3 regions of the Aciduricibacillus chroicocephali genome follow, and region 1 is predicted to be linked to each of the others. Evidence: riboswitches for the same ligand, from Rfam matches in the RefSeq annotation. Region 1 holds a riboswitch; each other region holds the start of a gene.
What was found. A riboswitch is a leader RNA that binds a small molecule or an ion and turns the genes downstream of it on or off. The one in region 1 is predicted to bind lysine.
Positions count from the first base shown of each region.

Region 2: it holds a riboswitch for lysine, as region 1 does, so the genes downstream of both, dapA (4-hydroxy-tetrahydrodipicolinate synthase) here and QR721_RS11310 (amino acid permease) in region 1, are expected to answer to the same signal.
Region 3: it holds a riboswitch for lysine, as region 1 does, so the genes downstream of both, QR721_RS09610 (Na+/H+ antiporter NhaC family protein) here and QR721_RS11310 (amino acid permease) in region 1, are expected to answer to the same signal.

Region 1 is NZ_CP129113.1:2,176,061-2,181,463, reverse strand. Features, by position in the region: gene QR721_RS11320 (5-methyltetrahydropteroyltriglutamate--homocysteine S-methyltransferase) at 1-859, shown strand, start outside; gene QR721_RS11315 (DUF2691 family protein) at 989-1,444, shown strand; gene QR721_RS11310 (amino acid permease) at 1,511-2,992, opposite strand; lysine riboswitch at 3,124-3,312, opposite strand; gene QR721_RS11305 (hypothetical protein) at 3,671-4,486, shown strand; gene QR721_RS11300 (ATP-binding protein) at 4,499-5,311, shown strand.
Region 2 is NZ_CP129113.1:2,471,350-2,485,068, reverse strand. Features, by position in the region: gene QR721_RS12720 (thiamine phosphate synthase) at 1-272, shown strand, start outside; gene thiS (sulfur carrier protein ThiS) at 269-472, shown strand; gene QR721_RS12710 (thiazole synthase) at 474-1,238, shown strand; gene QR721_RS12705 (hypothetical protein) at 1,275-1,571, opposite strand; gene QR721_RS12700 (GTP pyrophosphokinase) at 1,996-2,715, shown strand; gene QR721_RS12695 (TetR/AcrR family transcriptional regulator) at 2,749-3,345, shown strand; gene QR721_RS12690 (DUF4956 domain-containing protein) at 3,556-4,239, opposite strand; gene QR721_RS12685 (polyphosphate polymerase domain-containing protein) at 4,208-5,014, opposite strand; gene dapA (4-hydroxy-tetrahydrodipicolinate synthase) at 5,411-6,295, opposite strand; lysine riboswitch at 6,440-6,620, opposite strand; gene QR721_RS12675 (alkaline phosphatase) at 6,810-8,240, shown strand; gene QR721_RS12670 (DUF2628 domain-containing protein) at 8,297-8,614, opposite strand; gene QR721_RS12665 (DUF2628 domain-containing protein) at 8,729-9,316, shown strand; gene QR721_RS12660 (hypothetical protein) at 9,345-9,893, shown strand; gene QR721_RS12655 (DUF2628 domain-containing protein) at 9,908-10,483, shown strand; gene QR721_RS12650 (hypothetical protein) at 10,500-10,691, opposite strand; gene QR721_RS12645 (metal-dependent hydrolase) at 10,817-11,443, opposite strand; gene QR721_RS12640 (DUF421 domain-containing protein) at 11,501-12,181, opposite strand; gene brnQ (branched-chain amino acid transport system II carrier protein) at 12,442-13,719, shown strand, end outside.
Region 3 is NZ_CP129113.1:1,819,921-1,833,639, forward strand. Features, by position in the region: gene QR721_RS09535 (NAD(P)/FAD-dependent oxidoreductase) at 1-192, opposite strand, end outside; gene QR721_RS09540 (NAD(P)/FAD-dependent oxidoreductase) at 489-1,475, shown strand; gene QR721_RS09545 (hypothetical protein) at 1,519-2,283, opposite strand; gene QR721_RS09550 (HesB/IscA family protein) at 2,385-2,741, opposite strand; gene QR721_RS09555 (YuzD family protein) at 2,819-3,148, opposite strand; gene QR721_RS09560 (NifU family protein) at 3,326-3,550, shown strand; gene QR721_RS09565 (protein kinase family protein) at 3,626-4,612, opposite strand; gene QR721_RS09570 (phosphatidylglycerophosphatase A family protein) at 4,736-5,248, shown strand; gene QR721_RS09575 (TIGR01457 family HAD-type hydrolase) at 5,295-6,065, opposite strand; gene QR721_RS09580 (DUF86 domain-containing protein) at 6,084-6,530, opposite strand; gene QR721_RS09585 (YutD family protein) at 6,585-6,893, opposite strand; gene QR721_RS09590 (YhcN/YlaJ family sporulation lipoprotein) at 7,033-7,575, shown strand; gene QR721_RS09595 (M23 family metallopeptidase) at 7,572-8,537, shown strand; gene QR721_RS09600 (methionine/alanine import family NSS transporter small subunit) at 8,577-8,693, opposite strand; gene QR721_RS09605 (sodium-dependent transporter) at 8,693-10,228, opposite strand; gene QR721_RS09610 (Na+/H+ antiporter NhaC family protein) at 10,423-11,994, opposite strand; lysine riboswitch at 12,124-12,296, opposite strand; gene yunB (sporulation protein YunB) at 12,342-13,118, opposite strand; gene QR721_RS09620 (YunC family protein) at 13,186-13,515, opposite strand; gene QR721_RS09625 (bifunctional metallophosphatase/5'-nucleotidase) at 13,576-13,719, opposite strand, start outside.

The sequences.
Region 1 (5,403 bases):
GAACGGCGTAGAAGGCTATGTGCCTGAACATGGCTTCAAATTCAAAGGAGAAGAAACGGAACGCTACGATATTCGAGTAAATGGAAGAATCTCATTCAACGCAGATCATCCGCATATTAAGGAATTTGTTGAGTTCAAGGAAATCGTTGGGGACCGTGCTGTTGCCAAACAGACCATTCCAAGCCCGAACCAGTTGTTCAACGCGGGCATTCGCAACAAAGATATTTATCCGGATATTGAAGAATACGCAGAGGATATCATCAAGACGTACCGCGATGCAATCAAGGCTTTTTATGATGCGGGCTGCCGCTATTTGCAGCTTGATGACGTATATATCGCTGGCCTGAACGCACCGGAAATTCCCTTCAATGACAGTGCCTATACTCGTGAACAGCTTATTCAATTGGCATTGCGCGTTGCGAACGGTGTACTTGAAGGCAAGCCGGAAGATCTCACGATTACAACACATCTCTGCCGTGGTAACTACCGCTCCAACTGGGCGTTCGAAGGCAGCTACGCGAAAATCGCGCCAACTTTGTTCGCTAAGGAAAAAGTGGACGGGTTCTTCCTTGAGTACGATGATGACCGCTCCGGTGATTTCACTCCGCTGGAACACATTCCAAATGGCGGTCCTCGTGTCGTCCTCGGCGTATTCACTTCAAAGCACGGCAAATTGGAAGATAAAGAAAACATCAAAGCCCGTGTGGAAGAAGCGACACAATACGTGCCATTGAAACAATTGTGCATCAGCCCGCAATGCGGTTTCGCTTCCACTCACCACGGAAACATTTTGACTGAAGAGGAACAGTGGGCGAAGTTGAAATATGTTGTAGATATTGCGAAAGAGATTTGGGGATAAGTTTCTGATAAACTTTGTTTAGAAATAAATGCGTGTCTGATCCGAGTATTTGGGTTGGGTACGCATTTTTTGAGTGAGCAGGGCGAGTGGGAAGTTCCAGTTACTTGCATGCAAAAGGAGGGATAAAAATTGCTGCGTGGAGTAAATGTTAGCTTGTCAGAGAGTGATGGTGTTTCAATCAGAAAGTTGCTTGAGCCTATGAACTTCTCAGCATATTGCTGGAAGATAGACCGTGATGAATCTTATGGTGAAAATGATCAGTCTTTGTTCCCGCTGGAAGATACAATTAATGGAGAAGAAGTGAACCACTCAATTAAACATGGAGACTCCTATACTATTTATTTTTTAGACATGAAGGCTTTTCCAAGTGAAGCTGATATGTTGGAAATTGAGACTTATCATGACTTTCTGGAAAGTGCTTGCGAAATCATTATCCTTGTTGCTGATGGCGCCTACATAGAAATCTATGCCAAAGATTTTGTTTTATTGAAAGATATATATGAAAATGCATTGAAAAATAGTATAGAAAAAGTCGAATATATAACAGAAGAAAATGATGGGAGAACAAGGATGACAGTTTGGTAGATGATGGATATAAAGGCACTTTGAGCAGAAAATAAAAAGCACGCCACTCAGGGCGTGCTTTTGTAATTAATTGGACAAATCACAGTCTTTCAAATGAAGCATTTTTGTCTTCTTCGTAAATTTGTAGCCAAGCCATAATGCTAAGAATAGCGGAATCCCGATATAGGAAACGATGACACCATACCAGTCGACATGGTCACCCATAAAGGCTGAATAGTTCTGTCCGAGTACGACAAAAGCACAAACCGCAAACGCGAATAGTGGACCGAACGGGAACAGCTTTGCCTTGTATGGCAGAACATCCAGGCTCTTACCTTGAGCAGCGAAAGCCCGACGGAATCGGTAGTGGCAGATTGCGATGCCAAGCCACGCGATGAATCCGGACATTCCTGATGCATTCAGGAGCCAAACATAAACGGTACCATCACCAAACAGTGAAGCAAGGAAGGCAAGTGTTCCGACCAAGGATGTTATGATCAGGGCGTTGACAGGTACGCCACGTTTATCGAGTTTACCAAGAAATGCAGGTGCCTTTCCTTCACGGGCTAGATTCCAGAGCATGCGTGTTGAAGCATACATTCCGGAATTCCCTGCAGATAGGACAGCTGTCAGGATGACTGCATTCATGACAGAAGCAGCGAAGGCAATTCCTGCTTTTTGGAAGACAATTGTGAACGGACTTACTGTTACATCGTCACTAGCAAGGTTCCCGTTTGTATAAGGGATGATCAAGCCGATGGCAAGAATCGCAAGTACATAGAATAACAGAATGCGCCAGAACACAGTCTTTACAGCTTTTGGAATGGATTTGCCAGGATCTTCTGTTTCACCAGCTGCAACACCAAGCAACTCTGTACCTTGGAATGAGAAACCGGCTGCCATGAAGATTCCGAGCATCGCCATGAATCCGCCATGGAACGGTGCATCTCCGATTGTAAAGTTCTTGACGCCGATCGTCTCGCCGCCGAGAATTCCGAAGATCATCAATGCTCCGAAGATGAGGAAGATGATTACGGTAATTACTTTAATCAAGGCGAACCAATATTCAGCTTCCCCGAATCCTCTTACTGACAAATAGTTCAATAAGAACATGATCACGAGAAATAGAGCACTCCAAATAATGGAGGGGGTGTGAGGGAACCAGAATTTCATGATCATTGTAACGGCTGATAATTCTGCAGCAATCGTAATTGCCCAGTTATACCAATAGTTCCAGCCAAGGGCAAACCCGAATGAAGGGTCGACAAACTTGGTGGCATATGTGCTGAAGCTTCCGGCAACAGGCATGTAAGCGCCCATTTCCGCAAGACTCGTCATTAAGAAATAGACCATGATCCCGATTACGAGATAGGAGACGATTGCTCCACCGGGACCGGCAGTATGGATCGCGCCGCCACTTGCAAGGAAGAGTCCTGTTCCGATTGTTCCACCGAGGGAAATCATCGTTAAGTGACGTGCTTTTAAATTACGCTTAAGGTCATTCGTTTCTTTCTGGACAGGAACCGTACCAGCAGCGGAATGATTGTTACTTTCTTCTGTTGAATGCATAGATGATACTCCTTTTCTAGCTGGATTGAGCTGAAAGCCCATTTAGCTATTCAAATCTGGAAGGAGCCTGCAATAAAAAATGCCACCGAAGCAGATTCAGGTGACATGATTGACAGCCCGCATCCTACCTTCCTGAAGATAGCTCAACACGAACGGCTGGTGACCAATCGTGACAGTTCTGTTCCTATTCGGAGACAGCCCCAGCGTGCTCATTCAGAGATAAAAGCACACTTCGGCAGTTTTTCCTTTCAAGCGGAGTCAGTCAATGTCTCTGCATCTCGTCCGCCTTACTCATAAAAACCGCAACCTCTACCCCATCGGTTTGATGAGGGTTTTTATTATGCAATTGATGTAACTATTATAAATTCTATTTTAAATTAGTCAATATCTAGTGGGAAAAGGGAGATAGTTTCCAGATTGTTTTTCTAAGATCTACATCTAGAGGAATGAGCTCTTAGCTTTTGAGAGAAGATGAGACCAGCCCGGTAAAATGGGAGTTTAGTTTAAGGATTTTCAAGAATAAATGAGAATAGGAAGGCCTCAATAATTTAGAAAAATATTCACTAAAGAAACTGACTCTAGCAGATAGAGGGTCAGTTTCTTTTTAATAAAAATTCATGCAAGACGCCCCCTCTAACCAATTCGTTTCGATTCATGGTAGTAGGAGGTGCATTTCAAATGCATATAAATTATTTCAAGATGTCACGTCATATTTTTGAATCTGACTTGTGGCATGATGTGTCGACATTTCGCTTGTTCATGCTACTAATTGGAAAGGCAACCCATCAGGATGGGACAAGAACGGCTGGGATTCGCTTGCAGAAGGGGCAATATGTAAGGTCGTATGAAAAATTGGCTGAGGATCTTGCTTATAAAGTTGGACGTGGCCATAAGGCATATTCAAAACAAACTATATACACCTGTGTTCAGAAATTGGTGAAAGCTAAGCGGATTTCTATAAAAGAAGTGAGTCATGGAACGCTTTTTACAGTATTGAACTATGAAAAATATCAGGAACCTCATAAACAGCCAAAAAAATTTGCGGAAATTAGACTGAACGAATCTCAAATTGATGGCGAACTTAGCCAGAAGTATAACAATAAGGCTATACAGGCTAATAAGGCTAAAGATCAAGATCAAAAGATTATTCGTCGCAAACGCGTTTACGACGTTTCTTCTATGCATTATAAGCTTGCCCAGCATTTCTACGAACAGATCAAACGCAACAATCCGGAACATTTGGAACCGGATCTACAAAAATGGGCTGATGATATTCGCAAGATGATGGAGCTTGATAAGCGGACGGAGGAGCAGATCAGATACTTGATTGATTGGGCACAGCAGGATGACTTCGAGATGTCTGTCGTGCTGTCCCCGGCAAAGCTTCGTAAGCGTTTTGATGCGCTAGTCATCAAGGTGAGACAGCAGAAGCGTCAGCCAGCGCCAGTGGAGACGATAGCGGCAACCAAGTACGAATACGATTACGGTTTCTAGGGGGATATGGTCATGTTGCATATTCGGGACAAGATTGGGAGCGGGCTTGCAGGTGATTTGCTTGAAGAGTTTACTTGCGGCGGATGTGGCAGAGAGGTGCAACGCAAGGAACTGACAATTCCGTTCGGGCCGCGAAAAGGAGAAAGGATTGTTGCGAATCTTGGCTGTAAATGTGAAAATATCCGTCTTGCGAAACAGGCTGTTGTTCAGGCAAGCCGTTTGAAGATGCGGAGAATGGAAAAGGCCTTCGGACAACAATCCTTGCTGAATGAGGCGCTTCGCCGAGCAACGTTTGAGAGTTACACGGCGCCGACGCAAGAGCTACAGCGGGTGAAGGAGCGGCTGGTCAACTATGCGGAGAGCTTTGATGTGAACAAATCTGGAAATTTGCTTCTGTATGGGGATTATGGCGTGGGAAAGAGCCATCTGTCAGCGGCAATTTCCAAAGTGCTTATCGAGAAAGGACACAGTGCCTTGTTTTTATCTTTGCCAAAACTGCTTACGCAAATTAAAGATGCATTTCGGGAGAGTAGCAATTTTAGTGAAGCTAAGTTGTTTCAGGTCATCGGTGAGGTCGAGCTTTTTGTACTTGATGATCTGGGGGCAGAGTATATGAATCCGAAGCAGGAAGGCGATAGTTGGGTGCAGACGAAGCTATTTGAAGTGCTTGACGCGCGTGCTGGCAAACCGACAATATATACGACGAATTTGAATGGTGCGGGTCTGAAGCAGAGATTGAATGACCGCAACTTGTCCCGTGTGCTGGAGCGGACTGAGATTATTCATATGTCTGGACCTGATTACAGGCGAAGGGGATTTTCATAGATGGTTAGTGAATCAGCAGGAAAGTGCAAAAACTGCGGAGGAAGAAACGGAATGACAATTGTGCATTCGTTCGGAGTGAACTTCTATCCGTG
Region 2 (13,719 bases), 300 kb from region 1:
GAGCGGACCGGCTGATTTTTGGACATGTTTTTGAGACAGAATCCAAGCCGGGGCTTAAACCGCGGGGACTGGAGCAGTTGGAAAGTGTCTGCCAAGCTGTTACAGTACCGGTCATTGCGATTGGTGGAATTAAGCTGGAAAATGTTCAACGAGTAATCGAATGTGGTGCATCAGGGATAGCCGTACTTTCAGGCATCATGGGAGCAGAAAAACCAGTTCAGGCTGCGATTTCATATCGAAATCATTTGGAAAAGAGGGGGCAACTGATTTGACATTGATTATTAACGGAAATCAAGTCGAAGTACCGAAACATATAGCGACAATAGAACAGCTGGCAGTTCACTTGGACATATCCAATCCTCATATGATCGTAGAGCACAATGGGAATATCCTTGTAAAGTCTGCCCATGCCTCAGCGAGACTGGCAGATGGGGATAAAATAGAGATGGTGCAATTTGTAGGAGGCGGTTGAGATGCTTCAGATTAACGGAAAAGAATTCAACTCCAGGCTGTTGCTTGGAACGGGGAAATATGCAACCTCGGAGATTCAGCGGGAAGCAGTCGAAGTATCTGAATCAGAAATCCTTACATTTGCAGTTCGGAGACTTGATATTAACAATCCGGATGAACAGAACTTTCTTGAAGGACTTGATTTGGAAAAAGTGAGCTTGCTGCCGAACACTTCAGGTGCAAAGACTGCTGAGGAAGCAATTAGAATTGCCAAGCTTGCACGTGCTTCAGGAATTTGCGATATGATCAAGGTCGAAATCATCGGCTGCCCGCATACACTGTTGCCCAATCCTGTCGAGACACTAAAAGCAACGGAAGAACTGGTGAAAGAAGGTTTCACCGTTTTGCCGTACACTTCTGATGATGTTGTCCTTGCCCGCTTACTTGAAGAAGCCGGAGCCCATGCCGTCATGCCTGGAGCAGCACCGATTGGTTCAGGTCTTGGCATTGTGAATCCGGTCAACCTTGAGCATATTATCAATCAGGCGAATGTGCCGATTATTGTTGATGCAGGTATTGGTTCTCCAGCAGATGCAGCCTATGCTATGGAACTCGGTGCTGACGCAGTGCTTCTGAACACGGCTGTTTCCGCAGCGGGAAATCCGGTGAAAATGGCAAAGGCCATGCAGCTCGCCATTGAAGCTGGCCGTCTAGGTTATGAAGCAGGCAGAATACAGAAGCAGCATGGTGCAACAGCAAGCAGTCCGACCGACCATATAAGTTTATAAGAAAAGGCTGTTTCCTTCTCGGGAGACAGCCTTTTCTTATGTTGCGGTACGACGCTTTTTCGCTTGTTTCTTTTTAATAGCGATAATTGTTGTTTTTAAGGAAGCATAGGTGCCGACAGCCGCCGTACTATAAAACCCACCCATGAAAATGCCTGCCCAAATATGCCCACGGTGACTAATGAAGATCGATATAGCAAAGCCAAGCACAGAAGCAATAGTTGGATAATACTTGCTAGGGATAGGGAAAATCTTGAAACATTGCGTCAATATGACGATTACAGGAACGGCAATCATCCCATCCCAAATATTCGTATGAATGATTGGAAACTCCACGATTCAGCCTCCTCATACTTATCATCTGTAATTCGGCAAATATTATAAATGCAAAACGGAAAGAAAATAATTGAAAAAGAAAAACATCTGAGTTGCTCATGTAAAAGAGAATTCAGATGTCTTTATTTGTAAGAGGCTAGCAGAAAGACACTAATTTTCATATAAAAACTTTGCTTAACGAGTAATGTTATAAAGAAATCACAATTATCGAGAAATTATGCTTGATTTCGTGACATAGTGTCACATATAATGATGAAAGTGTGACGAGATGTCATATTGGAAGCGATAACCATGTAAAAAATGGAACCAATATTAAATTAGAGAAAATATTTGGTAAATCCTCCTTGATATATGACACAGTGTCATATATAATAAATTTGAAGTGACGGGGTGTCACATTCTGATGAGGAAGGAGATTTCTCAAATGACACAAGATATTCCAACACAATTAAAAGAAATCAAACCATTAAAAACAGAACTATCAAAATTCATGATGTGCTATAAATTTGCACTGAAAGAGATTGAAACAAAGATCAATCAGCTTGAACAAGAGCTCGAATATGTAAACGAATACAATCCTGTAAAGCAGGTTGTTACACGGGTAAAGTCTCCGCAGAGTATTCTGCGCAAGGTGAACAGCAAGGGAATTCCATTCTCGTTGGATGTGATTCGTGAAGAAATCCATGATATTGCCGGTGTGAGAATTACATGTCTATTTACGGATGATATTTATGAAATTAGCCGTAAGCTGCTTATGCAGAAAGACATTAAGGTAGTGGATTACAAGAATTATATTAAATATCCGAAGCAAAATGGATACCGCAGTCTGCATCTGATCATCCAGGTACCAGTCCTCATGTCTGATGGGATTGAATATGTGAATGTCGAGGTGCAGATCCGTACTGTCGCCATGGACTATTGGGCAAGCTTGGAGCATAAACTCTACAACAAATACAACAAAGAAATCCCATTCCATATTGCATTGGAATTGCGTGAAGCAGCTCATTCAGCAGCAGTGCTTGATGAGAAAATGGAGCGTTTGCGACTTGAAATGGAAGAATCCGATGAAATAAGCGGAACAGAAGCAGACCTTCTCGAACTTTGGATCAGCAACGATAAGTTCCAGCTGCCATCTTCGTTTTAATGCATGGGGTGAGCCGATAGGAGAAATCAGTTAATGCCAAAACCGACATTTTTCAACCTTGCCGAAAGCAAAAGGGACAAACTCATGGAAGCCATACATACGGAATTTTCGCGTGTGCCGCTTAATGAGGCTTCCATCTCGAATATTGTCAAGGAGGCTGACATTGCAAGGGGAAGCTTCTATCAGTACTTTTCTGGAAAAGAAGATGCTTTTCTTTATATGCTAGAGCAGTTCGCCATGGATTCGAAGGATGTGTTTCTTGAGCTGACAAAAGAAGCGGATGGCAATCTGATTGCGGGGCTTAATGCTTTCTTCCGTCGTTTCCTGGAAGATATTGATGGCATCGACTTTATTCGAAACACGTTTCACAACATGAATCTGCAGACTGAAGAAGTGATTCAGAAGATCTTCAAAGATGAAGTGGAAGAGTTGAGGTTTGAAGACGTCCGGTCTTGTGTTGGGGGCAAATATGCCAAGCTTTCAAGTGAGGAATTTTACTACATTATGGACATCATGCTTGGTGTAACAGTACATAATATTTTACATAAATTCGGTAACAGGCTTGAAATTGATACTGCTTGTGAACACTATAGAAGAGAGCTCGAACTACTGGAGCATCTCGTTAAATAATATAAGAGGGGATGTTAACAGGGCATCTCCTCTTATTTGTTTGAAAACGATTATTTCGCTTTGCATATTTGTTTGAACATGGTATAGTGTTGGTAATGAATTTTAGTAATTAGCCAAAGTAAGCAAGCGCTTACATTTCTCTGGATGAAGGAGCCCGTGTTCAGCGATTTGGGCATCAGCTTGCACACAGGCTCTCATCTGGTTCTGCGATTAGTCTTTCTTATCTCCTAGATAAGATAATGAGACTTTTAGGTTCGCATTGCGTTCACGAATGGCATCAAGCAGTTCACGATCTTTCGTATCGGCTTTTGCTCGGATAGCGAATGTATACATAATCATTGTTCCAAGATTCGTCGTTTCAACCTGACGGATGGCATACGAAAGTGTATGGGCATCAAGAATGTCATCGAACAAGTTTTCATGGTTCAAGTTCTCTGGGACTTGTACTTTAAGGATTTGTGTATCTTTACCTTTACCATAATTGAATTTATAAAGAATATAGAAGATCAAGCTAGCGAATAGAGTAAGTACGATTGCAAGTTCGAACTGGTAAAGGCCTGCTGTCATACCGACACATAGGCCGAAGAAGATATAGGCAATGTCCTTGGCATCTGTTACAGCACTGCGGAAACGTATTAGGCTAAAGACCGCGAAGAGACCGAATGCTACGCCTGCATTATCACTGACGACGTTCATGACTACAGATACAATGACACTCATCATGATGATTGTATGTACGAATGATTGGGAGTAACGTTCACCTGTAAATGTGATTTGATATACTTTCGTAATGATAATGCTGAGTACTGTGGCGAGCGCCATAGCGGCAAGGCTCATCCATACAGTTGAGACTACTGTTCCATTAGATGTAAACAAGTTGCTGATCTGCTCCATTTTCTTTTCCTCCAATAGTTGTAGATTCTTTTACGACGTTGTTCTTGATTACTGGTTGTGAAGCAATTTCACCCGATAGAAGCTCTGTGCTCGTGCAGAATTTAGACGCGCTGCGTTGTTCACAATCGAGTTCCTGAAGGATACGTGTAAGCCATAGCGGCACACTGTGCTCCACTTTTACTTCGAGTACGACGAGATTCGGATCGATGAAATTGTCGCCATAAGGACCATGTTCAAGTAATAGGTCATGTTTGCGACAACGCAGATCGAAGTCGAATGTCAGCCTCAGATCGGCATTGTCTGCACCATGCAGGGCATGACGTTTGTAACTGACGACCATTTCAGGTTCCAAGTCATAGAGTTTTCTGAAGTAGTGAATCTCTTTAAGTACTTGATTGTTGGAAGTCTCATAATTAGATAGATCCGGGTTGGGATCTTCGAGATAGCGGTAAACTTCCTTTAGCGGGGCAAGCAGCCTGCGCTTATTTACAATTTTCTTATGCTTCTGTTTCACTTCAAAAAATGCTGTGCTTTCCTCTGTGGCATCATCATAGACACGCAGACGGAGCTTCTGGCGATATTGGAGCTTGTTCTTCGTTTCGAAATAGATTGTCTTCTCATTATTGTCGAAATACAAGCTTGTCACGGTATATCTACCGTTGACGCCATTCTTGTCGGAGCGCATTCTGTCTCCAAAGCGTTTCAATAACCCTTCATACTGCTCAATGGTGATCAAATACTTCTGTTCTTTGCGTTGAAAGATCTCGAGTGCCACCTGAGCCCACCTCCTTGATTTTTACTTTGAAATAAATACGGATGATTGCTGACAGTTTTCCGGACTGTCTTTTTTGTGTTGCCATGCAAAGACTTTATACATTTCATGTTTGGTTTTTAATTTTTGAGGGTATATTAACAAAATATTAATAATTTCTTAAAGAAATCTTAAAAAAGAATAAAAGTTTCCCTCAAAAATTAATTAAATTGCACTCACACAAAAAAGTAGTCTAATAAAAAGATAGTTCCTTTAACCAATAATTGTCAAGGGTATTATTGGAATTTTGCTGAATTTTGTAAAATAATTATAAATTTTGTATGGAAATAGTTACATTTTCCATTAAAAATAAAAACAACCAGGTACCTTATAAGGTACCTGGTTGTTTTGTTTTCTTGATTAGCCTGCTTCTTCAAAGCGAATGCCGAGGATATGGCGAAGTTCCATTTCTTCTTCTTCAGTAAGTGGAAGCATTGGCAGGCGGACACCGCCAACAGTAATGCCTTTCATATTCAATGCTGCCTTTACAGGTGAAGGGCTGGGCTGTGCGAACATAGCTTTCATTAGCGGACGCAAGTTGCCGTGCATGGCAGCTGCTTCTTCATGACGACCTTCATGGAAAGCACGGATCATCTGTTGCATTTCATTGCCCAAAATATGAGCAGACACGGATACAACGCCGACACCGCCAAGCGCAAGAACAGGCAATGTAAGCCCGTCATCACCACTGTACAATTTGAAATCATCTGGTGTGCCACTGATGATCTGAGTCATTGCATCAAGGTCTCCGCTTGCTTCTTTGACGCATACGATGTTCTCTACTTCTGCTAGACGGATAATCGTCTCAGGCAGCATATTGACTGCTGTTCGTCCTGGAATGTTATAGAGCATGACTGGCAGTTTCGTAGATTCAGCAACTGTCTTGTAATGCTGGTACAGTCCTTCCTGGGAAGGCTTGTTGTAGTAAGGGTTTACGAGCATGATGCCGTCAACACCAGCAGCTTCTGCCGCCTGTGTCAGATGGATGGATCCCTTTGTGCTGTTCGTTCCTGTGCCGGCAATGACTGGAACGCGTCCAGCCGCAGCTTCAACAACGAATTTAAATAGCTCGATTTTCTCATCTGTTTCAAGTGTCGCACTTTCACCAGTTGTACCGGCTACGACAAGACCGTCTGTACCATTTGCAATTAGGTGGTTAACCAAATTGCGTGTTGCAGTGTAATCAATTTCCTCATTCTGATCGAATGGCGTAACCATCGCTGTTAAAATTTGTCCAAAACTCATCACTTCACACCTCTGTTTCTTATTATTCGGAAGGTGATCAGATACCTTAGTGCTGGTGCTGAAACACACGCTCACTTATATAACGCAAAATGCAGCAGCGGGCGGCTGCTGCATAGAAACATTGTAAATTCAAGACGTTTCCGTGCGTAAGGTAGCCCTCCATATAGTCGCCTACATGACAGTTCTGCACTTGTTCAATGCAGCCCCAGCGAAAAAAGCACACAGGATCATTTCTCGCTTCGGCAACTGTCCCTTTCCCCGCCAATCATCGGAGCCCATTCTCCTTATGCCGGATACTGATGGCAGCTGCGCCTCTATCCATACTTCTAAATCATTTCAATAGATAATTCAATTTGTGTCCACTATAGCAAAGAAAACGGGCAGTTACAAGGGATTCCGGGAGATTCTAATGATTTCTTCCAAAATTGTAAATAAGACTTTGAACTCGGTTGTCACTCTGTTAACAATCAGTTGCTAATCTTGACTTGTAACAAATTATGAAAGGGGAATGTTCATGCGTAAATCTTTCAAAAAAGCAGGGGTTCTTGCACTTGTCGGAACAGCAGCAGCAGTAACTTATGCAGCACCTCCATCAGAGAGCTGGTCAAATGGGGTAGCAGAGGCGAAACAACTGGATGACAATCGGAGTAAAGGAAATGGCAAGCAGCCTAAAAACGTTATCCTGTTGATTGGCGATGGCATGGGTCCAACACAAGTCTCGGCAGCTTCTTATTTGAAAGGTGACGGATTCGGCACAGAAGATTTAACGATGAACACTTTTAAAAATATCGGATTCGCACGCACGTTTTCACATGATAATACAGTGACAGACTCTGCAGCAGCAGCTACAGCCTTCTCATCCAGCCACAAAACAGATAACAATGTGATCGGCCTGGCACCTGAAAAAGAAAAACATGAGGAGGACGAGGATCATTTCGAAGTGGCGACGGTTCTGGAGGAAGCAGAGGACAGAGGTAAGGCAACAGGGCTCGTTACAACGACGCGGATTACACATGCGACACCAGCCGCATTCGCTTCACATATTGATCATCGCGACAAAGAAAATGAAATTGCCGTGCAAATGCTGAAGGAACATGAAGTCGACGTCTTGCTCGGAGGTGGGAAAGGACAATTCCTGCCTAAGAGTGAAGGCGGCAAGCGGGAAGATGGATTGAACCTGCTAAAGGATGCGGAAAAGAGAGGCTACACAATTGCTGAAGATGCGAAGGGACTTGAAAAAGCGAAGGAAGGCAAGCTGCTCGGACTCTTCAATACAAGTCATATGAATTATGAGTTGGACCGCGATCTTACAAAAGAGCCAAGCCTTGCTGAAATGACAGAAAAAGCAATTGATGTCGTATCTAAGGAAAAGGAAGGATTCTTCCTAATGGTGGAAGGTGGACGAATCGACCACGCGGCCCATGTGAATTATCCTGCTTCGACTATGAGAGAGACACTCGCTTTTGATGATGCTGTCAAAGTGGCGAAAGAGTTCGCCGAACGCAACAAAGATACGCTAGTGATCGTATCGGCCGACCATGAGACCGGCGGCATGTCGATCGGTGCTGGCGGTACATACGGATTCAACAAAGATATAATTCGCAATGTCACACGTTCCGCTGAATACATGGGCAAACAGGTGAACAAGGAGAAGACAAATATTCCTGAAGTGATGGAGAAATTCGCTGGCATTAAAGATTTGAAAGAGGAAGAGATTAAGAGAATTGCTGATGAGAAATCCGCAGCAGATGGTATCGCTAAAGTAATTAGCAACCGTGCGCTTATCGGCTGGACAACGACAGGACATACAGGTGTCGATGTACCGGTATACGCTTTTGGACCACAAGCGGATAAATTGACAGGAACAATTGATAATACGAAGATTGCTGAAGTGATTTCTGAAGCTGTAAAAGGAAAGCAACAAGGTAAGCCTGTTAAAAAGTAATGAACGAAAATAAAAAAGGAACCAGTCCAATTCCAATGGGCAGGTTCCTTTTTTATTTAGCTGGCGATACGTGAGATGATTTCACGATCTTCTAGTAGCTTTCGTGATTTTTCATCTGCTGGTTCATAACCTTTTTTAAGCAAATTCTTTGTATAAATTTTATTATAAGAAATGGCAAAAACAAGACTGGTCACCCAACCGCCAATCCCTACAGTGAAAAAGCCAACACTTAAAGTAACAATGAAAATGATTGCCGCCCATTTCAGATCGCCACGGATTAATGCCGGGAAAAAGCCAAAGAAGAATGTCGTCCAACTAAAGCCGACTTTCACTTCTTTGACAAAATTATCTTTATTTCTCAAGATTGCCTTCATGCTATACACTCCCTTAATTGAATTTTTTTGGAAAAGGTTCCTTTCCATCATAACATTAGTATAATTAAACAGATATCCCCTTAATCTAAATCTTTAGAGAGGAGCGGAGTAAGGATGTACTGTGAAGAATGTGGAGTTGAGCTATTGGAGCAAGCGAAATTCTGTCCGAAATGTGGAGAGGCGGTCGGAGTAAACGAGCAAGCGCCGATTGAGGAGATTTCAGCAAGTGCTGAAAGTGTACATACGTCTGAGCATGGAAAGCAGTTTTATTTTGTACGCTCCAATCAGGAGTATTATTTCAATAAGTGGAAGAAGGAAAACAGCTGGAACTGGGTTGCCTTTTTCTTCGCTCCTTTTTGGCTTGGATACAGGAAAATGTATAAGCTGATATTCATATTATTTGGAATCTATATTTTATTCGATATTATGATGCTTCGGATATCCGGTTTTAATGAGGATTCTTTAAACAACGCACTTGGCATGGGTGCAGCGATTTTCTTCGGGTTACGAGGGAATGATTTGTATCGAAAGCATATGAAACGAAAAATATCTGAAATAGAAGCTGTGACAGAACCTGGAAGCAATCAACTGAGAAAAATTGAAGCTGCAGGTGGAACGAATGCTTTTGGAATTCTTTATGCATTTTTAATATTAATTGCTTATTTTGCAATAGTTGAAGTGATGACGGGATTTACTTTTTGAAGTATCTATTTAAGGAGGCGGCTGTCCGTTGAATTTCATAGCTTGGGCAATTGTTGCTTGTGAAATCGGCTTCTGGGTATTCATTCTTGGAGGACTCGTCGCCCGGTATATTTTTGGGATGAAGCGTGCGGGGCTCGTTTTGTTGGCGATGACTCCGGTTCTTGATCTCATTCTATTAATTGTGACAGGGATCGATATCTATCAGGGGGCGACTCCAACGATTGCGCATTCGATTGCTCCATTGTACATTGCTATTTCCGTTGTGTACGGGAAGGACATGATTCGTTGGGCTGATGAGCGTTTCCGATACTATATTAAGAGGGAAGGAGAGCGGCCGATTAAGCGTACAGGATATACGTATGCACGTCATTCCATGAAAAGTTCGCTGAAGCATGTGCTGGCATATTGCATCGGGGCTCTGCTCCTGTTTATTATGGTCTGGATTGTCGGGAATTCAGAGAAAAGCGCAGATCTGTTTGCGACGCTTAAAGTTTGGGGAATCATAGTAATAATTGACAATGCCATTTCCGTTTCGTATTTCATCTGGCCAAAGGCTGGAAAGAAGGAAGGGCATTGAGGAGCGGATGCAGCATGAATTACTGTCCGAATTGCGGACGAATGACGATTGAGGGGGCAAATTTCTGCCCTTTCTGTGGTGAGAATCTCAGTGAATATGCGGGACAACTCGAAGATATGCAGGCAGGTAAACAAGTCCCGAAGCAGGCTCCTGAGCAGGCTCATCTTCTGCTCTTTCTAGAGAAGAATGAGAATTACTATCTCAAGAATTGGCAGAAGAGAAATAGCTGGAACTGGGCGGCGTTTTTTGTGGCACCATTTTGGCTTGGCTACCGGAAAATGTATCGCAATCTGTTGCTTGTCTTTGGGGTCCTGATCGTTGCTGATGCCATTCTTATGATGGTGTTCGGACATCTACCTGGCATTCCAGACATTCTCGCCGGCTTAGCGACAGCAATTTTCTTCGGATGGAGGGGGAATACACTATACAAACATCATGCGGAGCGTCAGATTTCCTGCATTTTGAACAAGACATATGATGAACGTGCCCGCACTGAAGAAATCTGTGAAGTCGGAGGGACATCGGACAGTGGGATTTTCTATGGATTGCTCGTCCTTCTCGGATATCTGATTTTCTTTGCATATACATAAAAAATCAAGCCACACGTCAATCGAGGCTTGATTTTTGGCTATATGATAATTGTTCCACTTCCCATAGCGTAGTGCTTGTCAAGTGGCTGTTTAATTGATTGGCGAGTAACTGTGCGTCTGAATACGAGGCAAACACCTTTTTGAACGGACTGCTTGAGTCTTTAAGCATTTCTGTCATCTTGCCTCTGGTGCGTGTGAGTACGAACATAAATCCTCACTCCCCGCTTTGCATTCAGCTCTTCTTGTGGAGCTGTAACCCATTATCTCATAGGGAAATTGGCAAAGATAGGGGATATATGCCTATTTTTGGCGGTTTTTTTGAACAATGTCCAGTCAGAAGCTCTTTTTGCTCAGCGGGAGAAAGAGCTTAATCCCCTTTTTATTCCCAGGTACCCATCTCATATCAGCGAGCAGATGGCTGGCATAACCGAATGAACAAGCGAAAAAGAGGTCATTCATGTTCATATCACGGGAAAAGAGCCAGGCAATGCAGGCAAATGTACCAAGTCCGAGCAAGCTGTGGGTATAGGTGCGATGAGATAGAAAACTGGCGATAAGTACATAGGCTCCAAATAGCGTTAGCCAGATTTTACTTATAAATAGTCCGGCAGCGATGATGAGCATACCGGTGATAGATAGCATGAAGCGTTTCGAGATCCACTGAGCTGTACCGATTAGAGCTACACCAAGGCCAATTCCTTGCCACATTTCGATTTGCAGTACATGGGTAAGCGTCAAGTAGATGATAAGACAGCCGGCAACTGTCGTAATAGTTTTTAAAAACTGGTGGGGCAAAGTCATTCTATTTGTCAGTTTGCCATTGATGTCAAGATCCGGAACGAGCGCGGACAGGCTGCCTGCGCTGATGAGCAGAACTGTTTCGAATGGACTGGCGGCGGAAGTCTCAGCAATCGCAAACCCGACACCGAAACCAATAGCACTATGAGCAAAACCGTTCATCGGAGCAGCCTCCTTTTTGCTGATTATAGCACGTTTCCTGTTAACAGGTGGAGCTGTTCAACTGGAAGTATATCGAATTGCGTAGAGACTATTCTCTGCCCAGTCCGCAAAAATGACTTCTCCGATGCTTTGGATATTCTGTTTGTAAAGCTGCTGATGAAGCCATGCTTCATCTTTGCCAAGCTCTTCAAGATTCTTCGGAATGAGGATTCCATCCCGAATTAAAGCGAGAGGCAGCTCGGCTTTTTTAAATGGCATGGAGAAGTCTTGCTGTACCGTTTTTTGATATGTCGGCTTCTTCATGATGCTGAGAGATCCATTCGGTTCCAGGAAGCAATAGGCGACTTCTCTAATGGAGAATGTTTCGCTCTGACGAAGCATGCTTTGCAGCTGACTCAAGTTCATGCGGCAACTTTTGAGTGTGGAGAAATTGACCACACCATCCTCAATGAGCATCGAAGGTTCCCCTTCTGCGAACCGTCTGAACTTTGTTAAATGCATTGCCACCCACTCGATGACAAATAGGATCACACCCCAGAAAAGGATTGCAAATGCAATCTGGAATACCGATACTCCTTTATTGTAAGTGGCATCACCGATAAGTTCGCTCAATACGATAGCCGAGATGAAATGGAAAGGCGTAATCTGTTTGATCATTTTCTTGCCAACTATATGAACAAGGAAGAATAATAGAATGAATCCGGTAAGGAGTTTAATTGTAATAAAAGCATATTCCAACATCATATCCCCCTTTTAATGACCTTCCTATTATCTCCATGATCGCCGTTTTCCACACTATTAGATTACAAGTTTTTCTATGATTGATTAAAATGATTATTTAAAATTTACTTACTATTTGTAACTGCATTGACCCTCTCCAAGACGTTGTGTACTATATGAATTAAGAAAAAATTCAATCACAAATCAAGTATTCTACAAGTCCGTTTTTCCATGTCAAAAACGGACTTTTTTATTTAGAGAAGGAGAGAATATACATCATGAAAAAAAGGGATACCCTTTTCATCGGTTTCATGCTGTTTTCCATGTTCTTCGGAGCAGGTAACCTAATATTCCCGCCGATGCTTGGTGCACAGGCAGGGACTTCGTTCTGGCCGGCGATTATAGGTTTTATTACAACCGGAGTTGGCCTTCCTTTTGCTGTCTTATTCGCAATTTCACTCGTTGAGGGTGGCATTCGGACAATAGGCAGCCGTGTACATCCTAAGTTTGCCACGATATTCATTGTACTCGTTTATCTTTGCATTGGGCCGCTCCTTGCAATCCCGCGTAATGCAACGGTCGCTTTTGAGATGGCGGCGGCACCCTTTATCAAAAATCCGGCTCATATGACGCTTGGACTCGGGATTTTCACCTTTGTGTTCTTTACTCTCGTATTTCTTATTGCGCTTAAGCCGGAGAAGATGGACAAGTATATGGGGCGCTGGATGGCCCCGGCATTGCTTGGCGTCATGATTATTCTTTGTGTGGTGGCCCTTACGCATCTTGGTGCGCCAACACAGGCTCCTGATCAAGCTTACAGTTCAGGTGCTTATTTTGCCGGTTTCCTTGATGGCTATAATACGATGGATGCCCTTGCTGCCCTTGCGTTCGGCATTGTTATCTTAACAGCAATCCAGGATAAAGGTGTAGAGTCCAAAAAGCAGTTGCGCATCAATATGATTCTGGCCAGCCTCGTTGCTGGTGTGCTTCTTTCATTCGTTTATATTTTCCTTGGCATGAGCGGTGCGCGAATGGGAGCGGCGGGTGAATTCGCAGCAGGGACTTCACTACTCTCGGCAATGGCACAGACGTTGTTCGGTCCTGCTGGGAAGATCATTCTCGGGCTCATGTTCCTTATGGCTTGCCTCACATCGGTAGCCGGGCTTGTCTCGGCATGCGGCCAATATTTCTCGAAATTAATCTCTTGGGCGAGTCATAAACAGGTCGCTTTTGGTGTTTCCTTGATCGGTTTCCTGCTTGCCAATATGGGACTTGCACAAATTTTGAAAGTATCTGTGCCATTCCTTGTAACGGCATATCCAATTACAATCATGCTTGTCGTCCTAACATTCTGCAGCGGCTTGTTCCGTAATATGCGTATTGCTTATGCGACGACAATTCTATTCACTGGCGTATTTGCACTGCTTGGCGGTTTGCATGCTGCAGGTCTTAATCTTGGAATCTTTGATACGATTCGTGAAGCGATGCCCCTCTCCTCCTATGGTTTGGAATGGGTGCTTCCTGGACTAATCGGACTTGCGGCAGGTGCTATTTTC
Region 3 (13,719 bases), 350 kb from region 1:
ACGAATGCGAGCGCGATCCTGGTGGATTGTCCCTGCAGATACCTCATGCAACCAAGTTGCCTGGTAATGATAATCATGTTTGTTAACGAGTGTAATTTCCGCATCATTTGGGCTTAGCTTTTTCTGTAATTTGGTTGCCACCATCATGCCGCCATAGCCAGCACCAAGAATGACGATTTTCTTCTTGTTCATTCCATCACTTCCATCTAATTTATTATTAAATAATTCCGAAACGACTTTGTGATATTCTTCACTTACTTCTACAAAAAAAATCTCTCTCTATTAGAATGTGCAATCGGTTGCACAATCGTTTATCCAGCATTAATAGTAGACCTTTTGCCCTCATATTTCAAGCCTTTCACCTACTTTCAAAAAAGTAAGAATGTTTACCCTAACTGTTGGGCAATGTAGTGCTGTTGCAACCTGCTCTTATGATAGAATAGGCACAGACTATATTAAGAAGCAAATGCTTATCAGGAGGGAAAGCAATGACAGAAAAAGTATACGATATCACTATTATTGGAGCCGGACCAGCAGGACTTTTCACAGCGTTTTATGGCGGCATGCGCCAGGCAAGTGTCAAGGTCATTGAAAGCCTTCCACATGTCGGAGGTCAGCTAACAGCTCTCTATCCTGAGAAATATATTTATGACGTTGCCGGTTTTCCCAAGATCCGTGCACAGGAGCTCGTTGACCAGCTGGAAAAACAGCTTGAACTATTTAATCCTGAAATTGCACTTGGCGAGTCTGTGCAAACACTTGAAAAACTTGAAGACGGCACATTCAAACTGACAACAGATAAAGAAGTCCACCTTACAAGAACGCTCATCATTACTGCCGGAAACGGTGCATTCCAGCCGCGAAGACTGGATATCGATGACTGTGAGAAATTCGAGGATATTAATCTGCACTACTATGTGAAAGATATGAATGCTTTCTCTAATAAAGAAGTTGTTCTGTTTGGAGGCGGTGATTCCGCTGTTGACTGGGCACTCATGCTGAAAGATAACGCCAGCAAAGTTACACTCGTCCATCGTCGTCCGGAATTCCGCGCTCATGAGAGTTCCGTCGAGGAGCTCATGAATTCCAATGTCGAAATTCTGACGCCTTTCGTACCTAAGCATATTGAAGGAACCTATAAAATAGATAAAGTCATTTTAGAAGAAGTAAAAGGAGATCGTATCGTTGAGCTTTCTCCGGATGCTGTAATCTGCAACTATGGCTTCGTCTCCTCCCTCGGCCCAATTAAAGACTGGGGATTGGAAATCGAGAAAAACAGCATAGTCGTCAACTCCAAAATGGAAACAAATATCCCGGGTATTTATGCAGCAGGAGATATTACAACATATCCAGGCAAGATCAAACTTATCGCAACTGGATTTGGAGAAGGTCCGACTGCAGTGAGCAACGCCAAACATTACCTCGATCCAAAAGCTAGAGTACAGCCAAAACATTCGACGAGTATGTTTGAGTAAAAAAAAGCCATTGATGCTAGGAGCATCGATGGCTTTTTTTATTTTATCTAGTACCGAAAGCAACAATTGCCTGTGTATAGCCCTCTTCATTCGTTACTCCAACCACAACAGTAGATTTACCACTACGAGGCCAGGCCGTAAAAAGCTCTCTTTTTCCATCTGTTTCAAAATAACTTTTTTCCTTAAGTTTTTCATCTTTTTTTACTCGTTTAGCGATTGAATCATGCAATGCCTTCATTTCTTTGTATGTATGCTTTTCCTTAGAAAGTTCCAAGTCATATCCAACGTACTGAAGCTTTTTCTTTTCGAAAATATACATGAGTCCTGCATTATATCCGTATTTCTTTGTGTCGAAAAGAATCACATCTTGCATATCTGCAACCCATTTGGCTTTTTCAACTTTTTTGACGCGAGCTGGAGAGTCTCCGATATATGTACCTCTAGTCAGTTCAATATGTTTCTTTTTCATTTGATCGAGAATCTTCTGAGGTACAGCTTTATACTTCAATTCCTTTGCATTGATTTTTAAATACTGACCACTTCCTATTTCGTATAGCTTCTTTTTCTTGTCTACCTTAAAAACTCGATGAACATCTTTTGCCTTTGTTTTTTTGTAACTGACCAGTTTCTTATTTTTCATTTTATAGATGGTCGTTGTTTTTAGGACATCAACCTTGCCAACCTGGCCTTCCTTAACCTGCATCCCTTCCCATTGCACATTATGGTGCGCGCTTGCTGAACCGATTGGAAACAGTGTGAGCATGGCAAACGTAAGTATAAAAATGCTATACACCTTAATTTTTTTCAAATGGATTTCCCCCTTTTCATCTCACTAATAATTCGACATTCCTATGAAAACTCCTTCACAATCAAAAAATACCGCCTCGCAATAAGCGAGACGGTACCCAATCAGCAATCTCCCGGAGTACCTGCATTTTCCTTCGTTCTGAAGGAAGAACCGCAGCCACAGGCCATGACAGCGTTGGGATTATCAATTGCAAACCCGCCGCCCATCATGTTCTGTTTGAAATCAATCGTTGTATCCTGAATGACGGGAATGTCAACGACAGAAATAATAACCGGAATCTCGTTAATCTCGTATATTTTATCCAGATCCTCGTTCACATCATAATCAAAGCCGAGTGAATAAGACAAACCGCTGCAGCCGCCGCCTTTTGCGCCAAAACGCAGACGGACACCTTCAGACTCTTCCTTCATCATGTCTTTGATCTGGTCTCTTGCACTATCGGTAATATTAATTGCCATTTCCATGCTCTCCTCCCAATTGACTTGGATGCCTGTTTCATTGTCCAAAGGAATGCATGTTGTGATGTATACTCGAATTATGACTCTTGAAGCTGAGTAAGCCCTCTTTCATCAAGTTCTTTGTATACATTTTTAAGCTTTGGCATTCCTTCAGCGACCATTTCATCGTCAACAAACACAATCGGATAAAACAAGTCTTCCTCGAAAATGCGTTCTACAAACGCTTTGTGCTTCTCGTCTTCTTGTGATGCATTAATATCGATATATTGATAGCTGATGCCATTTGTGTCATACTTTCTTGCAATGGCAGCCTGCAGCCATTCATATGTGTCTTTTGAGCTTGGTGCGCCAACACAGCTGGCACAGATCTGTTCAGCGCCATATACTGTCAATGTAATATTCGCCATTCCATTCGCCTCCCCCGAGCATGTTAAAATATATTTGTAATATGTCCATCCCATCATACAACAGATCAGCCCAAATGAAAAACCAAACTAACCGAAACTTCCGAAAAAGAGAGAAACGAATAGATTTTTCTGCCCAAACATTTTATAATAATTATATATTGAAAGGGGAAGATGACCATGGAAGAGCAAGTCCGCGAAGTATTGATGAAGCTGCGTCCATTTTTGCTACGTGATGGCGGTGACGTGGAATTGATCGATGTGGATGAAGATGGAGTTGTTCTGCTTCGCCTAATGGGTGCTTGCGGCAACTGCCCAAGTTCTGCCATTACATTGAAGGCCGGCATTGAGCGCGCGCTCATGGCTGAAGTTCCCGGCGTAACAGAAATTGAACAAGTCTTTTAAATCGGCGACGATTATGAACAGGCACCCGGATTCCGGGTGCCTGTTTTTGATTCAGCAACTAACAAGCCGTTTCATTCATGTCGCCAGCCATTCCGGCCTTGGAATCTGCCATGCGTGAACATCGACTTCCATGATTTCAAAGAAACTTTTCAACCGTTGTTCATAAATCTTTTGTTTACGGCAGAGCACGCTCATTTTTTCCATGAAACGAATCTCGTCTTCCTCACTCTGCAGTCCCGGCAGTTCTTCAAGCAAATCAAAGAAATGAGCTGGAAACATCAATCTCGCATACAGTAGACGCCAGCCAAATACAGAGAGCGGACTGACCGTTTGATAGTCCCTTAAAAATTCCACCACTTCGATTTCGGCACCCTCGTTTTGTTCAAGCAACTTTCCTCTAACCCACTCGGCTACATCCCGTACCGGATGGTCATACAATAATTCATCTGGCCAGATGACAGGCTGCAGCAACTGGTTCTGATAACGTTCAAATACGATTGTAGCCTGATCCGTTTCACCGAACCGCTGCTCCTCCTCAGACTCGCGCACATATTGGATCGCATTCTCACCAAGTCCAATCAAATATGAGAAAACGTCCATCAGGCGGCTTGCACAATAGTCCCCGCTTCTCGCAAGGTTTGCCAGCTCGCTTTCAAAATGCCCCAGTTTATTCTCCCATAACATCCTCCATTCCCCATAGCATGAGATGTTCTGTGGCTCATAAGGATAATGGCTAAATTGTTTGTGAAAATGGGCCAGTAATTCCCCTTCACTGTAATCATCTGAAAAATACTCAATTTCTGCACAGCAGACAAAATACCTTTTGCCTTTGTATACGCTGTACCACTCACCCTCAACATTACGGATTGGCCAAGCCGTCCCGCGGCAGCCATTTTCTTTAAGGAAGCTGGCGAGAATTGCCTGTTCAGCAAAGATTGCTTCCTTGTTCTCAATGCAAATGGTAAAATATGCGTATTGTTCATCGCAGAAACAATGACGTCCGGTAATAGAAGTTGTATCCCGGATATCAAGTGCATAGTCTGTTACGAGCAGTTCATACATCGAAGACCCTCCTCACGTAATGGATGCCCTGATGAAATGATATGCAGCCCAGATTGATTTTTGCAAAAACTTTCAAGAGGAAGCAAGGTGATTTCGTTGACTGACAAACGCAGTAAGGATGAGATGAAGAAAAATACAAGCCAAAGCGAATTGGAAATAAAGGCACGTCAATGGCTTATTGAACGTGGAGTTACATTGGAGGACATAGCTGAACTTGTCTATTATCTCCAGTCCAAATACCATGACAATCTTACGATGGAGGAATGCATCTTCAACGTTGATCGAGTACTGAGCAAGCGTGAAGTACAGCACTCTATCCTAACCGGTATTCAGCTTGATGTTCTCGCTGAACAAGGTAAGTTGAACGAACCCCTCCAGACAACAGTAGCTCGAGATGAGAGTCTTTACGGTATCGATGAAGTCATTGCCCTTTCAATCGTCAATGTTTACGGATCGATCGGCTTTACGAATTATGGATATGTCGATAAAGTAAAGCCTGGCATTCTAGAACGTCTAAATGATAAAACAACTGGAGAAGTCCATACATTCCTTGATGATATTGTCGGAGCCATCGCAGCAGCAGCATCGAGCCGTCTCGCCCACGGACAAGCGGATGACAGGCTGATTGATTTATAAAGTAAAAAGAAGCAGCGGACATTAACAGTCCACTGCTTCTTTTTACTTACATTTTCTTAATCCAGTCATCCAGTGTATCGACATGATAGGTCGGCATATCCGGCAAGTTCCCAATATCTTCACGTTTCGAAATACCTGTGAAAACCATTAGTGTATCAAGCCCAGCTCGAATCCCTGCCTGAATATCCGTTTTATAGTTATCCCCAACCATGATTGTCCTTGATTTATCCGTACCGATAATCCTTAATGCTTCATTCATAATAATGGACTCCGGTTTGCCAACAAAGACTGGCTCAACACCGGTACTTGCCGATACAGCTGCCGTAATTGCTCCATTGCCGGGATAAAGACCGTCTTCCCGGGGAATGGCTAAATCACTATTTGTTGAAATAAATTTAGCCCCCGCCCTTATTTCTAGACAAGCAGCTGCAAGCTTATCGTATGTGAGGTGCCTGTCTAACCCAATTACGACATAGTCTGCATTATTTTGTACGATTTCCAGGCCTTCCTTTTGAAAAGCATTATGAAGGCCTTCCTCGCCGATAACAAAACAGCGTGCTCCCTTTTTTTTACGGCCTAAGAAAGTCGCCGTTGCAATTGCCGTACTAAATACGTCTTCCGCTCTCGCCGGTATATCGAACCCATTTAATTTCTCTGTAATTTGTTTTTGAGTAAGCGAAGCATTATTTGTAAGAAACAGATAAGGAATGTCTTTTTCTTGCAATGTTCTTATAAAGCGCGGAGCCGCGTCAATTTTTTCATTGCCTCTGTACATTGTCCCATCAAGATCAATCAGATAACCTTCGTAATGCTTCATCTTAAGCAAATCCTTTCCCTAATCTGACTTTTTGCCAAAAGCATGGGCGACGTTTGCTTCTTTCTTTAAATATGTACGAATGTGGAGTGGAAATCGCTGCAAGGATTCCTTAGCAGAAAGTAAGGCCTTAAGGACTTCCTCCGCGTCCAGAACGTCGTATGATCGCATAAGCATCGCTCTCATGGATATAAATCCAATTAAAGCAGATCTCTCTGCTTCCGGAATAACTTGCTCATCTACAAGTATGCAAATGATATCTTCGTAACTTCCTGCATCTCGCATCATGAAACCATCAATAAGCAAATGACCGACATCAAGAATTGAAGCGATCAGAACTTCTGCGTATCGTTCACGTGCAAGGTCCCCTATGTTTCCTTGACATGTGATCACTTCATCAAATTGGGACTGCCGCTTCTCAATGAAATTAAGCAAATCAGTAATTTTGTCCTTGTCGATCAAATACATTGCCATCTCTCCCGCAAAGTTTTTCAATACAGTCTTGCTGGCACAATGCAATACCTATTCACCCATGCGCTTCAATACAAAATAAGCACAACCAAAATTACAGAACTCATACAAATAATCATCAAGCGTAGATATTCTTGAATCGAATCCAGCTTTTTCATTCGTATCTTCGTAAAAGCCGCGAAGCCTTAATTGTTCATATCCCCAATCACCGACAATGTAATCATATTTCTTAAGTATCTCCGAATTGCGCGCTTGCAACGCTTCTTCATCGAAACCATCTTTTTCATTTCGGATCACCTTGTATTGAATACCATTCAGTTCAACCACGCTTTCAGTCCCCCGCTTCCGCACATTTTTTATTTATTCATTTTACCACAGTCACAGGAACCCGCAAATGAGCATGTCCCCTGACCTGTTTTGCCAATAACGAACAGGCATGGATGGCTTATTTAACACCACACTAAGAAAGATTAGAAATATATATGAAGGAGGACCTTGTATGTTGAAGAAAAGAATCGGTTTTCTGCTCGCTTTTTCCCTCCTTGCCGGCTGCAGCAACAACAATGCTGGTAAAAATCAAATGGAAAACGCTGCTGAATTGGATGCTATTCCGCATCATGATGAAGCAAGAAATGCAGAGTTTAACCGTGACAACCGGAATACAGGATTTGTTCGATACAAAGAAGAAGACTTGCGACGAATAAACAAACCGTCTGGAATTAATCGTGAAGAGGCAGCCCAATCTGTTTCGTCGCTAATTTTGCAAAATGGCGGATACGACGAGGTAGCCGTTCTTGTTACAGATCGTGAAGTGCTTATCGGCTACAAAAAACAAGACAAACTGTCACAAGAAAGAGCAGCAGATATGGCAATCAAGACAGCTCGTTCTGCCGTTCCAGCTTTCTACCGCATTTATGCCACGGACGATCCAACGATGATGAATGATATTGAAAGTCTTCACAATTCAAAAACGAACCATAACATTCGCTCATCAGTTGACCGAATCATCGATGAAATGGAACATGGCGGGACAAACAAATGAGGAAGCGAATTTTCACCATCGTTGTTTTGACAGCAGTTGCACTATTGATGAACATAGATACTGTTAATGCGCAATCTGCTCAGGAAGAATTGTACGAAAAGCGGTTTTCTCTTTATAGGAAGACAGAAGCTGTCACCCAAGTTCCCTGGTATATGCTCGCTGCAATCGACCAATATGAGCGAAACACACAGAAAGACAGCGATGGTAATATCGTCTCTATCGCTGTCCCCGACGAATTATGGTACGGTGCTGGGAATCTTATGAAACTGAACGAAAACGAAGCCATCTCTCTCTTCCAAGGTAAAGGAAAGGACGGGAATGGTGATGGCAAGGCCAACCCTGGATGTCCAGAGGATGTGTTATTTACTGTCGCTAATATGTTGCTTGAAGAGGGCCATTCAGAGGAAGATTTCAAAATTGCCCTTTGGAAATATTATAGACGTGATCTTTCCGTCCAGACAATTTCCAATACAGCACGCGTATTCAAGAAATTCCAAAGGCTTGACTTAAATGACCGAGCTTTTCCTGTATCAACGAAATATAACTACAGTTACAGAAGCACCTGGGGAGATAAACGGGGCTTCGGAGGAAGACGTATTCATGAAGGTACCGACATCTTTGCTGGTTACGGCGTTCCTGTCATATCATCTACGTATGGAGTCGTGGAACTTAAAGGCTGGAATCGCTTCGGTGGCTGGCGCGTCGGCATACGCGATATCCATAATATTTATCATTACTATGCTCACCTTCAAAGCTTCACAGATATAAAAATCGGACAAATTGTAAAGCCCGGTGACATACTTGGAACAGTTGGTTCGACTGGTTACGGACCGCCTGGAACATCAGGCAAGTTCCCGCCACATCTTCATTATGGTATGTATAAAGACAACGGTACACGTGAATGGTCTTTTGATCCGTATCCGTTTTTGCGCAAATGGGAAAGGATGGAGAAAAGCAATTAAAAAGGAAGAGTCGCTACAAACGACTCTTCCTTTTAAAATTCAAGCTCTTTTTCGTGCCTGTTTTGATTTATGGACAGCATAAGCGATACTTGCTCCAAGTCCGCCCCAAATAACCAAAATCCCAAGAATCATGACAAAGATAGCACTGCCAGTCATTATACTTCCTCCTCTTCATCCAAATCAGGCGCCGTAAGCTCACGGTTATGTTTCCATTGCATAAAGGATAGGATGATTGCAACAACTAATACCCCAATAGCAATGCTCCAACCAGATGAAAGGATAAACCCGTCTGAATATCCACCATAGTTTCCTGTTTCAGTAGGGAATTTTTTAAGCAAGTTGTTTTTCAACAAATCATACATCATATAGCCAAGTACGACTGGTGTAATAACGACTAGACTAAACGTCCACCACCAACGAACGCGAATATCTGAGATTTCATTTGCATGATTTTTGAACATGCCTAGCTTGCGAAGAATCCAAGCAACAAGAATTACTTCGACAAGACCTAGTACAGCAACACCGAACTGGTTAATGAAGTAATCAACGTTGTCCAGGAAGAACAAGCCACCCTTTGTTGCATACAGCAATGAAATAATCGCAGAAAGACCGCCACCGAACAATACTGCACGTATACGAGAAATATTGAACTTGTCAACTAGCCCAGCAACATATGTTTCTGTAATCGACATAAGTGATGTCAATCCTGCAAGTACAAGTGACACGAAGAACAAAACACCGAATAACTGCGGCAAAGCCGGGAACTGGTTAATGATCTGCGGGAATACAACAAAAGCAAGACCAACACCGTCAGAAACGACCTTATCAACCGGAACACCCTGCTGCTGTGCAAGGAAACCCAGAACTGAGAAAACTCCAATTCCTGCAAGCAATTCGAAACTTGAGTTACCGAATCCAGTAATAAAGGCATTATTTGTAATATCGGATTTCTTCGGCAAATAGCTTGAGTATGTGATCATTATTGCAAAGGCGATTGAAAGACTGAAGAATATCTGCCCATATGCAGCCACCCATACTTTTGAATCGAGTATTTTGCTAAAGTCTGGTGCAAAGAATGCTTGCAAACCATCACTAGCTCCTGGAAGTGTAATAGCACGGATTACAATAAGAATGAAGATAAATACAAGCAATGGAATGAAAATTCGGTTTGCCGCTTCAATTCCCTTCTTGACACCTTTCGACAAAATCCCTAGTACGATTGCCCACACGATAATCAATGGAATGACAACCTGTGGTACAAGCCCGCCAAAGTGACCTGGCGTGCCAAGATGCAAGTAGTCGTTATAAAGAAAAGCTTCTGTATCTTTTCCCCAGCTCAACTTGAATGAGAAGAAAGTGTAAGATATTGCCCAGGCAATAATGACTGAATAATATGTTGAGATGACAAAAGATACAAGTACACCCCACCAGCCGATGAATTCAGTTTTGCGATTCATTCTGCGGAAAGTAAGAGGTGCAGATCCCCGGTACTTATGGCCCATCGTAAATTCCATAATTAGAATTGGTATGCCAGCCGTTAGAAGTGCGAACAGATAAGGAATGAAAAATGCTCCCCCACCATTCTGATAAGCTACAGCCGGGAAACGCCAAATATTACCTAGACCTATTGCTGAACCGACAGCAGCCATAATGAACCCGGCTCTTGTTCCCCATTGTGAACGTTGTTCCATGATGATTATCCCCCTAAAAAATTACAGAACAACAAACATATTGATAAAAATGTTTTTTGTTTTCTGATTATTTCATTCGTTATTATAACTGCTCTCAAAAACAATGTCAAAGCATTCTTAAAGTACTATAATGGTAATATTAAACATTACTTAAGTAACAAAAAACTCTACAGAATAATCTGCAGAGCTTAAAATTAGACAGTATGTTCAACTTTCTTTCTGTTCTTGGCTTTAGCTATAAGCAAAGCAATAATAGGAATGATCAAGACTGCTGGTAAAGCAAGCCAAAGCTGCTCAGTCATACCTATGATCAAATAACCGAAAGCTGATGCAATTGCAGCAAGCAATGCATAAGGGAACTGGGTCATAACGTGATCGATATGGTTCGCTCCTGCTCCAGTCGATGAAAGAATCGTTGAATCTGATATTGGCGAACAATGATCTCCAAAGACTGATCCTGCAAGTATTGCCGACAACGTCGGAAGCAACAAGTTGATGTCGACCTTGAGTACAACTTCAGCACCGATTGCTAGCATAATTCCAAAAGTGCCCCAAGATGTACCAGTCGCGAGCGCCATGATACCCGATATTACGAAGAAAACAAGTGGCAGCATCGTTGGCTTAAGAGTGGACTGTTGTACATAATTGGCAAGAATTTCGCCAGTCTTCAGATCAGAAATAATGGAACCTACAATCCAAGCAAGCAACAGGATATATATTGCTGGGAGCATCGTCTTAATGCCTTCCCACAATATTTTCCCACCATTTGCTCGCGGAGCCTTTTGAGTGAAATGAAGGGCGAAGCCGACGATTACAGCGACAACTCCTCCTGAAAACAGACTTAGGTTTACATTCGTTTCAGCAAAAATCGTTAGAACAGTCGGGTTTGAACCGCTAGCTTTGAACCCTGTATAAATCATCATGATTACGGTAACAGCGATCAGTGTGATGATCGGCACAAGCAGATGACGAACCCGTCCTTCTTCATGAGGTTCAAATGTTGAACTGAGATCTCCGGCAACTTTAGCTTTTTTCGGATCCGGATCAATAAGCTGACCGGTTTCCATAGCACGCTTTTCATGTTTACGCATTGGACCGAGATCCATTGAAAAAAGAGCTGTAAGAAAAACGAGCAGTAATGCAGTCAAAGCATAGAAATTGTAAGGAATCATTTCTACAAAAGATGTAAGGGGTTTCATATCTCTGATTCCATTGGCTGCGAAAATACTGCCAAGAATCCCGATGATAAAAGCTCCCCAACTCGAAATTGGTGAAATAACAGTGACCGGTGCAGCTGTCGAGTCTATGTAATATGCAAGTTTCGCCCTTGACACTCGATGTCTGTCTGTAAGCGGGCGGGCAACTTGTCCAACGGCGAGTGCATTGAAATAATCATCGATAAAAATGATAATTCCAAGAAGTACAGTCATCAACTGGGCACCAGCACGGGTTTTTACTCGTCTGATCATCCACTCACCAAAAGCAAGGCTGCCACCTGAAGCAGCGAGCAATGCTGTCATTATACCGAGCAATAGCAGGAACGCAAGCAACAGAAGATTGCCGCTGTTGACCGCTCCTTCCGTATAGAAAATATTAGCAAAGTCCTTCCATATTTCTTTCAAGGTTCCTAAGATTGAGAAATCATTAAGAATAAGTGCACCAGCGATAATCCCGGTCCCAAGCGAGAGCAGGACCTTTCTTGTGGCCAAAACGAGCACAAGCATGATCACAGCGGGAAGCAAGGAAAGAATTTCTTGTGTATCCATATAAACTAAAGCCTCCAAATAATTTTTGCAGGTAAGACTGTCCAGTCAGATTAGACAACATGATGGCAAAATAAAAAGCAATGATAGAAAATAACCTATCATTGCTTTATCAATATACGTTATCCTCCACCGATCAATAGTCCTCCATGCAGAATATGCATGACAGTACATTCCCTGTTCGAAAACATACCAGAATCATGAACGCGACTTCCATGAAACTTCGGCGGCAGATCCTTTCACTGGCAATCATTGGTGTCATCCTCCTGCCGGCTACTTATATATGCCGCGCCTCTACCTCACCGATTATAAGGTTGGCTATGAATTTGTATATATAGTCTATCAAACTATCAATCCTTCTTCAAGCTGTCTTTTGGCAGTGAAATGGAAGGTCCTTCCCCATTTCCACTATAAAATTCAGGAACCTTTCCATTTACAATTCCAGAAGTGATGAATATCTTTGTCTCAACTTCAGAGACTGAAGAAGAAAATGGCATTACGATTTGGACATTGACATTCACACTAATATAAAGCTTATACAGCGCAGAGTTGATACCGAACTCCTCTACCTCATGAATGACATCGGTTTTAATATTACCGACAATCTCAAAATGTACAGGAATCTTAGGCCCGAGATTAGCCAACACTGAGTTGCCTGTCGCCTGACCGATAGGTATTTCTACTACAGTAGGATCCCGCTGTGCAAGATCCGAAGCCGTATTTCCGTAATCTTCTGGTTTCAGATTCGGATCCTCTGTATCAATTGTCGCTCCCTTATTCATATTATGAAGGTAGTATTCAACCCTGTCTGTCGAGGTCCGCAAGATTCTGTTAATTGCAGCCGAGTTCCAGGATGTACTTGTCACTTCCCCATTATGGTCGTACTTTTCCTCTATCAAATTATCGAACTCAACATCTTCTGTAAACTCGACAGCTGCATTGATCGCTCTTGTAGCAAATTCATCTGTCTTGATTTCAGCAATATCTATCAATGTCGGCTTAATGCCGCGATCTACGAGCCAAAAACTGAGCAAAACAAGGATTATAAAACAAATAAAAGTGCATGCAAAAATGGCCTTTGGCGCAGGAGGTGTCCTCTTTTTGCGGAATCTTTTCCGAAATGCCACGCAACATACCCCCTTGCAGCCAGTTTATGCTGGCCACAAGGGGGTTAGAATGGATAAATTTCTAGTATTAGACTTGCTTTGGCGCAGACTGTTCAGTCAAGCGGAGCAGAGCATCCTTCCCTTTCATACCGGGTTCCCAGCCGAATTGCTGACGTGAAGCTTCCGTAACAAGTTCCAAAGGCGCTTCCAGTAAATCATCAATGGAGCGCACTCCTCGGGCCCTTCCGGCGATTACTTCACGATCCCGAAGCGCTGTATCAAGAATGCCTACATCTAATGCCGCACACATAATATATCCTGTCTCGTTTGTTACGACTAACAAGTTCGTCTTTGGCAAAGCGACACGAACAGAAGTAAAAGTCTTACCTTCAATTTCAATTGGGTTCACATGAATCATGATGTAATTCTCCTCCTCTGCAATCAGCCTATGCAGAGGCAACACGTCCAGTTACCCTTTTTATGGCAATCTTTGCAAAGCAAGCAGCAACAAGTCTCGAAGGAACTCAGGCAGGAAATACTTCTTCTCCCTCGCCTTTGCTATCTCGGGGAACAATCTTCCAAAAGTGAAACTGTCTGCTGTTGCGAGCTTGTAATTGCCTTT